4 regions of the Lysinibacillus telephonicus genome follow, and region 2 is predicted to be linked to each of the others. Evidence: riboswitches for the same ligand, from Rfam matches in the RefSeq annotation. Region 2 holds a riboswitch; each other region holds the start of a gene.
The links. A riboswitch is a leader RNA that binds a small molecule or an ion and turns the genes downstream of it on or off. The one in region 2 is predicted to bind lysine.

Region 1 (2,207 bases), 2.1 Mb from region 2:
GTTTCTGCACCTGTTATAAAGAATGATGGCAGCAGCTTACCAACCGTTCCTTTATAGATATAGCGATTTTCATCACCTTCAAAGCGTGGTGAAACGAAATCAGAATTAATGGCTGCAACATATTCAAAGCCATGTTCTTTCTTCCACTTTTTTAACGTTTTTAAAGCGGAAAGAACTCCGTGTGAGCCGTCTTCCTCGTCACATTCAGCTAACAATAAGATGTTGCCGTCCAGTTCCTCAGGATGTTCAGAATAGTACTTTAAGAGATAGAGATTGCTCGCAACACCGCTTTTCATATCAAGAACGCCACGGCCAAATAACCAATCTCCAGATTCTAAATGTTCTTTAGCTGAAGTCGGTAGGTTTTCCTTTTTTAATGCCTCCATTAAATCATCTGGAGAACAAGCATGTTCTTTCAATTGATTGAAGTCATCAATCCCAACCGTATCGATATGTCCCATTAAAATAATTGTACGGTTACTGTTTCCTTTTTTTCCTTTAACAAATGCCATAACATTATATCGTTCTTGGTCATCGTTATTGGTTTTCTCAATAGCGACTGAGCCAGGATTATTTAAAAAATATGGTAACGATGAAATGATTTGAAATAAAGAGTGGGCAATTGTACTTTCGCCAGCTGTGTTTACGATACTTTCTATGCTAACAAGTTGTTTTGTATATGTAAGTATATCGTCACGACAATTCAACATACGACGGCCTCCTTTTTGTATGATATTTTATCAAAATGTAACGTAAGTTTAAAAACTCGTCAAGTACACACTAGTACAATTAAACTAAATTAATATTGTATTATTTAAAATATTCTACTATAATGGATAAAGTTATATTAAATTTTATATTAAATCCTCATCTTTTTTGCATTAGGTGGGGTAGAGGTCGCGGTTTATAAGAGTATCCTATTTGAGATTTAGTGAGATCTATGAAAATAGGAAAAAAGGATAAATCGCCGAAGCTTTTTGAAATCACTATTTTCATTAAAGCTGGGGCTGCACTCGAATAGGGGCAGAACTGTCACAATTCCTTTGAATTGTGGAGAACTATCGTAAAAATGCAAGAGATGAGGGTGTTCTTAAAAACACTGTCAATTTAAATCGACAGTGTTTTTTTATTTCAAAGGAGGAGTACATATGAAAAAGCTTTCTATTTTTTTAGTTGCGGCAATGTTGTTAATGTTATCCGCATGCGGCACACAGCAAAGTGAACAAGTAGAAAAAGAAACAAAATCAGGTGATTCTGAATTTGGGTTAGTCAAAGAAGGGTCATTAACCTTTGCAATGACAGGACAATACCCTCCATTGAATTTTAAAAAAGATGGTAAATTGACAGGGTTCGATGTGGAAATTGGAACTGAAATTGCGAAACGTATGGGACTTGAAGCAAATCCTGTTACAAATCCTTGGGAAACGATTATTCAAGGGCTAAAGGCAAAAAAATACGATGCGATTATCGGTAGTATGACTGCAACTGCTGAACGTGATGAGCAAATTGACTTTACAGAACCTTATTATCTGTCAGGTGCACAAATCTTTGTTGCAAATGACAATACGGATATTCAATCGAAGGAAGATTTACAAAGTAAAACAATTGGTGTTATTCAAGCAAGTACTTGGAAGGATATAGCTGAAACATTAACTTCACCTGACATGGTTAAGGGATATCCAGTAGACGTTAATGCACTTCAAGACTTGTCACTAGGTCGCTTGGATGCTGTTATCACAGATAAAATCGTTGGTGTAAGTGCACAAAACGAAAAAGGCTTAGATATTAAACCAATTGGTGATTTATTAAATGAGGACCGCGTGAGTATAGGTATTGCTGAAGGAAATACAGAACTTGCAAACAAAATTAACGAAGCGCTTCAATCAATGATTGATGATGGCACATACGAAGAAATTAGTATGAAATGGTTTAATACAAACATTATGGAAAAGTAAAATTATGATTTCAGGCAAGCGCCTTGTACTAGGCGCTTGTTTATAAAGGAAGGAGGCTGGTCTCATGGTTTTTTTAGAAAATATCGCGGGTATTTTTAGTGAACATGGAATGGCTTTTTTAAAAGCTAGTTGGACTACAATCGCAATCACAGCTATTTCCTTGCTAATCGCTGTGATTATTGGACTTATATTTGCTAGTTTTAAGATTTCTTCGAAAAAATTCCTAAATTGGATTGCTGATATTTATATTGG
Region 2 (2,207 bases):
GCTTGAATTGCAATAACTTCGATTGAAACATCAGTTTGATCAACAGGCTCATTTCCATTCTTCATAGCCTCTCTTACTTGTGGTATTATTTCTTGTTCCAAACTTAGTTCCGGAAAATTGTCCAGTACTTCCAATAGCTCTGGTATTACTCTTTCGCGATTACGCATTAACAAATCTCCTTTCAAAATAATTGATAGTTAAACTCTTGTCTAACGCAATTATGCCAAAGACATAATTATCTATTAGATTATATGTTTGTCCTAACTAAGACATTCTTGTAACTTATCAAATAGGTTGCATTCAATCTAAAAAGAATCTAGATTATAACAATAAAATGAAGCCTTATTTTTTTGAATGAGTATATGTATTAATGATTTTGGGAAAAGGTTTATTCAGAAGACCTATATTATTAAAAAGAAAGCTGCTTTGTTGTAACGGTCAATTGAAAAAAACTTAGAAAACTACTTATTTTTCTGTATTGTATTTATTAAAATCTAAATAGGTTAGCAGTATAATTACTTAGATTTACTTTAAATTGGGACTTTTAGTAAAATGCTATTGTCTAAAAAATGCGTGTTGACATCATCTTATTCCTATAGTACTATTTTAATAGAAATTTAATATGAATGCCTCACGTTTACGAGTGAGGTAGAGGTGCGTTATTTATTAGTTTCTTAGGGAGTATAGAGCGAACAATGATCTAAGAAAGAAGGAAATATCGCCGAAGTATGAAAGTAGGCTCACTACTTCATGCTGGGTCTGCAGTGAATAACTGCAGGACTGTCTCAGCTGGTTCTCCCAAACCAACTGAGGTGTGCTATCTCAAACGGGAACGAAAGAGGATTTGGGCTATTGTATATAGGCGACCTGAGTTCATCTTAGGTCGCTTTTTGTATACCTTAGTAGATGATAAGTAAGGAGAGATGGATATGTCAAAAAAGCTAAAACTTTTAATAACTGCACTATTTGCGATTATGGTTCTTGCAGCGTGTGGTACTTCAGAAGAAGAAGGAAATACTGCATCATCTTCTGATTCAACAGAAGAAAAGGAGGTTTTGAAAGTTGGTTTAGAAGCAGCTTACCCACCGTTCAACTGGACTCAACAAGATGATTCGAACGGCGCTGTTAAAATTCAAGGTTCAGAAGAATATGCCGGCGGTTATGATGTTGAAATCGCTAAACGTGTAGCAGATGCTTTAGGTAAAGAATTAGTAATTGTAAAAACTGAATGGGACGGTTTATTACCTGCATTAGAATCAAATGTTATCGATGCGATTATAGCTGGTATGAGTCCGACTCCAGAACGTGCTGAAGTAATTGATTTCACTGAAAACTATTATACTAGTAATTTCGTTATTGTTACAAAAGCAGATAGCAAATATGCAGAAGCTAAAAGTTTAGATGATTTTGCAGGAGCTAAAATCACTTCTCAGTTAAACACAACAAATTATGCTGTAATCGATCAAATTCCTAATGTTCAAAAAGAAACTGCTATGGAAAGTTTTTCTCATATGCGTGTTGCTTTAGAATCAGGTGTAATTGATGGTTATGTTGCTGAACGACCAGAGGCTGTTTCATCTACTGCTGCAAATGAAAACTTTACTTTTGTAGAACTTGAAGAAGGTTTTGAAGTAGATCCAGCAGATGTTTCAGTTGCTATTGGTTTACGCAAAGGTGATGAAAGCTTAGCAAAAATTAACGAAGTGTTAGCTGGAATTTCTGAAGAAGAACGTCAAGAAATTATGGATCAAGCAATTGCTAACCAACCTGCTGCTCAATAACGCAGTGAACTTATCACTGGTCTATTTTTAGGCCAGTGATAACTTTTTTACTTAATAAGAAAGTATAAAAACTTTTGAAGATGTCTAGCTCCAGCGCCTTTCGGGGCTAAGCGGGGCGCTTACGCTTTTCTTAACAACATTCGTTGTGTATTAGTTTAGGAGGATATTTATGAGTTTTGATATAATACTCTCAATTCTACAAGAGAATTGGCCAAGTTATTTACGTGGCGCATATATGACGTTGCTAATAGCAATTATTAGTACAATTATTGGTGCTCTTATCGGATTATTTATTGGTGTTATGCATACAATTCCTCTTCGTAAAAGGTCGTTTAAGTCAATTATCTTAAAAATCTTTAGCTTCCTATTAACTGTTTACGTTGAAATCTTCCGTGGTACACCAATGATTGTACAAGCAATGGTTGT
Region 3 (2,207 bases), 1.8 Mb from region 2:
GGCAAACGTACACCGCCAACTGGAATTCCATTTAGATTAAGTGCAGCTTTTACAGATGTTGGGTTAGGTGTAGCAAATAAAATTTTCATTACAGGCAATAATCTGCGATGGTCCCGAGCTGCTTCTTGAACATTTCCGATTTGGAATTTCTTAATCATTTCCTGCATTTCATTGCCGATAATGTGGGAAGCAACTGAAATAACTCCTGCTCCACCTATTGATAGTACAGGGATTGTTAAACCGTCGTCGCCACTATATAGGGAGAAATCGTCTGGCGTTTTTTCAATCATTTCAGCCATTGCATCTAAATTACCGCTTGCTTCTTTTATTGCAACGATATTTTTAATTTCGGAAAGGCGGACAACTGTATCAACAGATAAGCTGACAGCACTGCGACCAGGAACATTATATAAAATAATTGGTAATGAAGTTTCTTCAGCGATTGCTTTGAAGTGTTGGTATAAACCTTCTTGTGATGGTTTGTTATAGTATGGTGCAACAAGCATAACGCCATCCACACCTGCATTTTCTGCATGCTTTGTTAATTCGATTGAAGCTTTAGTATTATAAGAACCGGTGCCAGCGATGACTGGAACTCTTCCATCTACAACGTCAACTGCAAATTTAAATAGCTCGACTTTTTCTTCTTCAGTCAGTGTTGGAGACTCTCCAGTTGTACCTGAAATAACTAATCCATCAGTACCATTTGCAATTAAATAGTTAATTAAGTTTTTTGTAGCTGGAAAATCAATTTCACCATTTTGATCAAAAGGGGTTACCATAGCAGTTAAAATTTTACCGAAATTCATTTCTTCTCCACATCCTTAATAAATTTTTATTAAAAAATAGAGGGAGAAGGGCGTTAAGTTAAGTAAACGCAAAAAAGCAACAACGAGGGCTCGTTGCTGCTAAGAAATAAAATTCATTTCTTTGCGTAAGATAGCCCTCCATATAGTTTCCTATATGACAGTCCTGCATTTATTCAACAACAGAACCAGCCTTAAGAAGAATGAGATTCTTAAAAGCTTCGGCAAATTCCCCTTTCCACAATTGTCGTAGGACCTCATTATCCTCAAATTGTGTACTGATGGTCTTTGCTCCTCTATCCTTACTTCAAAAGATCTTGAAATAAGTGAATATTTAATTAACCAGAATAATACATGTTTTTGATTGGAAATTCAAGACTTTTCCTAAGAATTAATAAAATTAATTCTGATTGAAGATAAACTAACGGTTTTCGAGCTAGTCATTAGCTAAAAGTTAGCATACGAACTTTCAATCAGCTGAAATTGATCGTATAACATCTTGTTAACAGGTGTTGAAATACCGTGTTTTTTTCCTAATCTTAATACAGTCCCAGAAAAGAGTTCGACTTCGCTTTGTCGTTTGGCATCAACATCTTGTGCCATTGAAGGTTTTCCGTCTGGACTCAAAGTTCCAAGTACATTTAACCAATAGTGTAAATCCTTTTCGGTTAAAGAAACGCCTTCTTTCTCAGATAAAGCAATGACTTCCCGCATCGCTGCAATCATTGTATTTCTTGCTTCGCCATCTCTTTGAACTTCACCATAATTACTTTTATAGACGGCAACTGTTTGATTTACGCCGACATTTAACATAAACTTGCCCCATAACCTATGAAGCATATTTGTATCTATTTCATGTGGAAGCTCAACTCGAGTGAAAAAATCAGCCACACTTTTAACTTTTTCTGAAACAATGCCAGCTTCTTTTTCTCCGAAGCATAGTAATCCTTTGTTAGCATATGTTAGTTTATTTTCTATTTTTACGGCGTCCATTCCTTGTGCTACACAATATAATATTTTTTCCATTCCATATGTTTGACCAATTATTTCCTCGCTGCTAATGCCATTTAATGCGGATAATATAATTGTATTATGTCCAACATGATATTTAACTGATTCAATTGCTTCTTGTAAACCATCAAATTTCACAGTGAAAAGAAGTAAATCAGCTGGTTCGCAATTTTCCTCAGGCGTAATAAAATTAAAATTACAGCGTTCACCATTGCAAAAAATTCCAGTTTTTTTATAGCGTGCAATTCGATTTGAATCAGCGATAATTCTTAAATTTTCCTTTGGCATAATTTTTGATAGATGGTGGCCATATAAGGTACCTAATGCACCTAATCCAATAATCGATACGGTTTTTATTACCATAAACAAACCCTTTCCTTTAAATATCTA
Region 4 (2,207 bases), 990 kb from region 2:
AATTTCAGCTAATTGAACGTCAAGAGGAAAGAACTATCGGTGCTTGTGAGGAGCTTGGAGATGCGATGAATATCGCTGCACCTCTTCGCATCGAAGCGTTTGATAATAGCCATATGCACGGTGCAGATGCTGTTTCGGCTATGGTCGTTTTTATTGACGGAAAACCAGCAAAAAAGGAATATCGCAAATATAAACTTCGAGAAACGGCGAAACATGATGATTACGGTGCAATGCAAGAAGTTATTCGCCGCAGATACACAAGAGTATTAAAAGAAAATTTACCTCTCCCTGATTTAATTATTATCGATGGTGGGAAGGGACAAATGGAAGTGGCACGCGAAGTAGTAGAGGATGAGCTAGGTCTTTACATTCCCATTGCGGGACTGGCAAAAGATGAAAAGCATAATACTTCCCAACTGCTATTTGGCGACCCGCCAGTACCTGTCGAAATGAAAAGAACAAGTGATGGCTTTTATTTATTGCAGCGTATTCAAGATGAAGTGCACCGATTTGCCATTACGTTTTTACGTCAACAACACCAGACACATGCGATTCAATCTGTTTTAGATGGAATTGAAGGTGTAGGCCCAAAACGAAAACAACAATTGTTAAAGCATTTTGGATCAATAAAGAAAATAAAAGAATCAACTATTGAACAACTAATAGAAGCTCATATTCCAAGTGCTACAGCAACCGCCATTTATAATTATTTCCATAAAGATACATTGTCAAAGGAATAATTGTATGATATTGTAAGCACATAACATCTAGTATATTTATGATAGAGGTGCAAGGTTTAATAGTAACTGATTGGAGGATGAACAATTCCTGAGATAGTTAGTGAAAGGAAAACTTGCCGAAGCGGTAAATCAATTGTTCAGGTTTACTTGCTGGTTTTACATTTAAGAAATGTAAGACTGTCAGAATCAAAATCAAGGTTCTGGAGGGCTATCTCGCAAAACGTTCCAATCTTGAGGTATGTTTAGAGGCAGCTTTTCACTTTTTCTGTGAGAAGTTGCTTTTTTATTTATAGCTAAACGAAATTCATCCTTGTTTGATGTAGAAAAGGTCAGCATCGATGTTAAAAAGGAGTGTGTGCCTATGACGAACATTGTTGTAAAAATCGACAGTTCTTCACTATCAACACCTGAAAAAATAGAGCAAATTGCTAAAAGAATAGTTGAAGAAAAAAAGCTTGGGCGAAATGTAATTGCCGTCGTACCATCTATGGAATTAATTGACGATATGTTCCTTCAACAAGCATATTTACTTTCAGATAAGCCCTCAAAACGAGAGCTTCATGTACTTGACTCAATTAATGCGCAGATTGCAAGCAGCTTATTAGCAATTGCAGTTCAAAAAAATGGATTTAAAGCAATCTCATTAACAGGCTGGCAAGCAGGAATTCAAACTGTAGAATCAAATAATAATGTACTCATTGACAATATAAATCAGAAATTCATTTTCGAGCGCATAAAAAAGGGAGAAATAGTCATTATTGCAGGGTCCCAAGGAATCGATAAGAAAAATGATATTTTGACATTAGGTGACGGTGGTCCAGAAACAATTGCGGTCGCAATCGGAGCAGCAATTCAAGCACAACGTATAGAAATTTATACAAATCAGGATGGCATTTACACAGCAGATCCCAATATAGTAAAAGAAGCTAGAAAGTTAAAGCAGATTTCTTATGATGAAATGCTTGAGCTGGCAAACCTTGGTTCACAAATTATCCATCCGCGAGCTGTCGAATTAGCCAAAAGATATAAAATGCCATTAATAGTTCGATCTAGTACAGAAAATGCCAAAGGGACTATGATAAAGGGAGAGGTTGACATGGAGAAAAATTTAGTTGTACGTGGTGTTGCTTATGAAGCAGACATTATTCGCTTAACAGTAGGGTATGATTCTTATGAGTATTCATCACTTGCTACTATTTTTTCTACACTGGCTCAGCATAACATCGATGTTGATATAATCGTACAAGCAGTAATTGATGGAGTTAAACCGACTGTCTCCTTTTCAATCGCTAAAGGAGATTTTGCAGAAGCAATTAAGGTATTGGAGAAAAATAAAGCAGCTTTAGGGTTTAGTTTTGCAGATTTCGAGGTAGGTTTAGCAAAAGTATCAATTGTAGGCTCAGGGATGGTTTCAAACCCTGGTGTAGCTGCACGCATGTTTGACCGACTACGAAAAGAAAACATATT

Region 1: it holds a riboswitch for lysine, as region 2 does, so the genes downstream of both, MKY04_RS22000 (ABC transporter substrate-binding protein) here and MKY04_RS09770 (transporter substrate-binding domain-containing protein) in region 2, are expected to answer to the same signal.
Region 3: it holds a riboswitch for lysine, as region 2 does, so the genes downstream of both, dapA (4-hydroxy-tetrahydrodipicolinate synthase) here and MKY04_RS09770 (transporter substrate-binding domain-containing protein) in region 2, are expected to answer to the same signal.
Region 4: it holds a riboswitch for lysine, as region 2 does, so the genes downstream of both, MKY04_RS14715 (aspartate kinase) here and MKY04_RS09770 (transporter substrate-binding domain-containing protein) in region 2, are expected to answer to the same signal.

Annotation. Positions count from the first base shown of each region.
Region 1 covers NZ_CP155468.1:4,551,604-4,553,810, reverse strand. Annotated here, with positions in the region: gene MKY04_RS22005 (M20/M25/M40 family metallo-hydrolase) at 1-710, opposite strand, end outside; lysine riboswitch at 884-1,069, shown strand; gene MKY04_RS22000 (ABC transporter substrate-binding protein) at 1,149-1,955, shown strand; gene MKY04_RS21995 (amino acid ABC transporter permease) at 2,020-2,207, shown strand, end outside.
Region 2 covers NZ_CP155468.1:2,056,215-2,058,421, forward strand. Annotated here, with positions in the region: gene MKY04_RS09765 (alpha/beta hydrolase) at 1-167, opposite strand, end outside; lysine riboswitch at 642-828, shown strand; gene MKY04_RS09770 (transporter substrate-binding domain-containing protein) at 930-1,781, shown strand; gene MKY04_RS09775 (amino acid ABC transporter permease) at 1,951-2,207, shown strand, end outside.
Region 3 covers NZ_CP155468.1:3,880,945-3,883,151, reverse strand. Annotated here, with positions in the region: gene dapA (4-hydroxy-tetrahydrodipicolinate synthase) at 1-809, opposite strand, end outside; lysine riboswitch at 933-1,113, opposite strand; gene MKY04_RS18875 (ketopantoate reductase family protein) at 1,254-2,180, opposite strand.
Region 4 covers NZ_CP155468.1:3,044,822-3,047,028, reverse strand. Annotated here, with positions in the region: gene uvrC (excinuclease ABC subunit UvrC) at 1-740, shown strand, start outside; lysine riboswitch at 775-959, shown strand; gene MKY04_RS14715 (aspartate kinase) at 1,102-2,207, shown strand, end outside.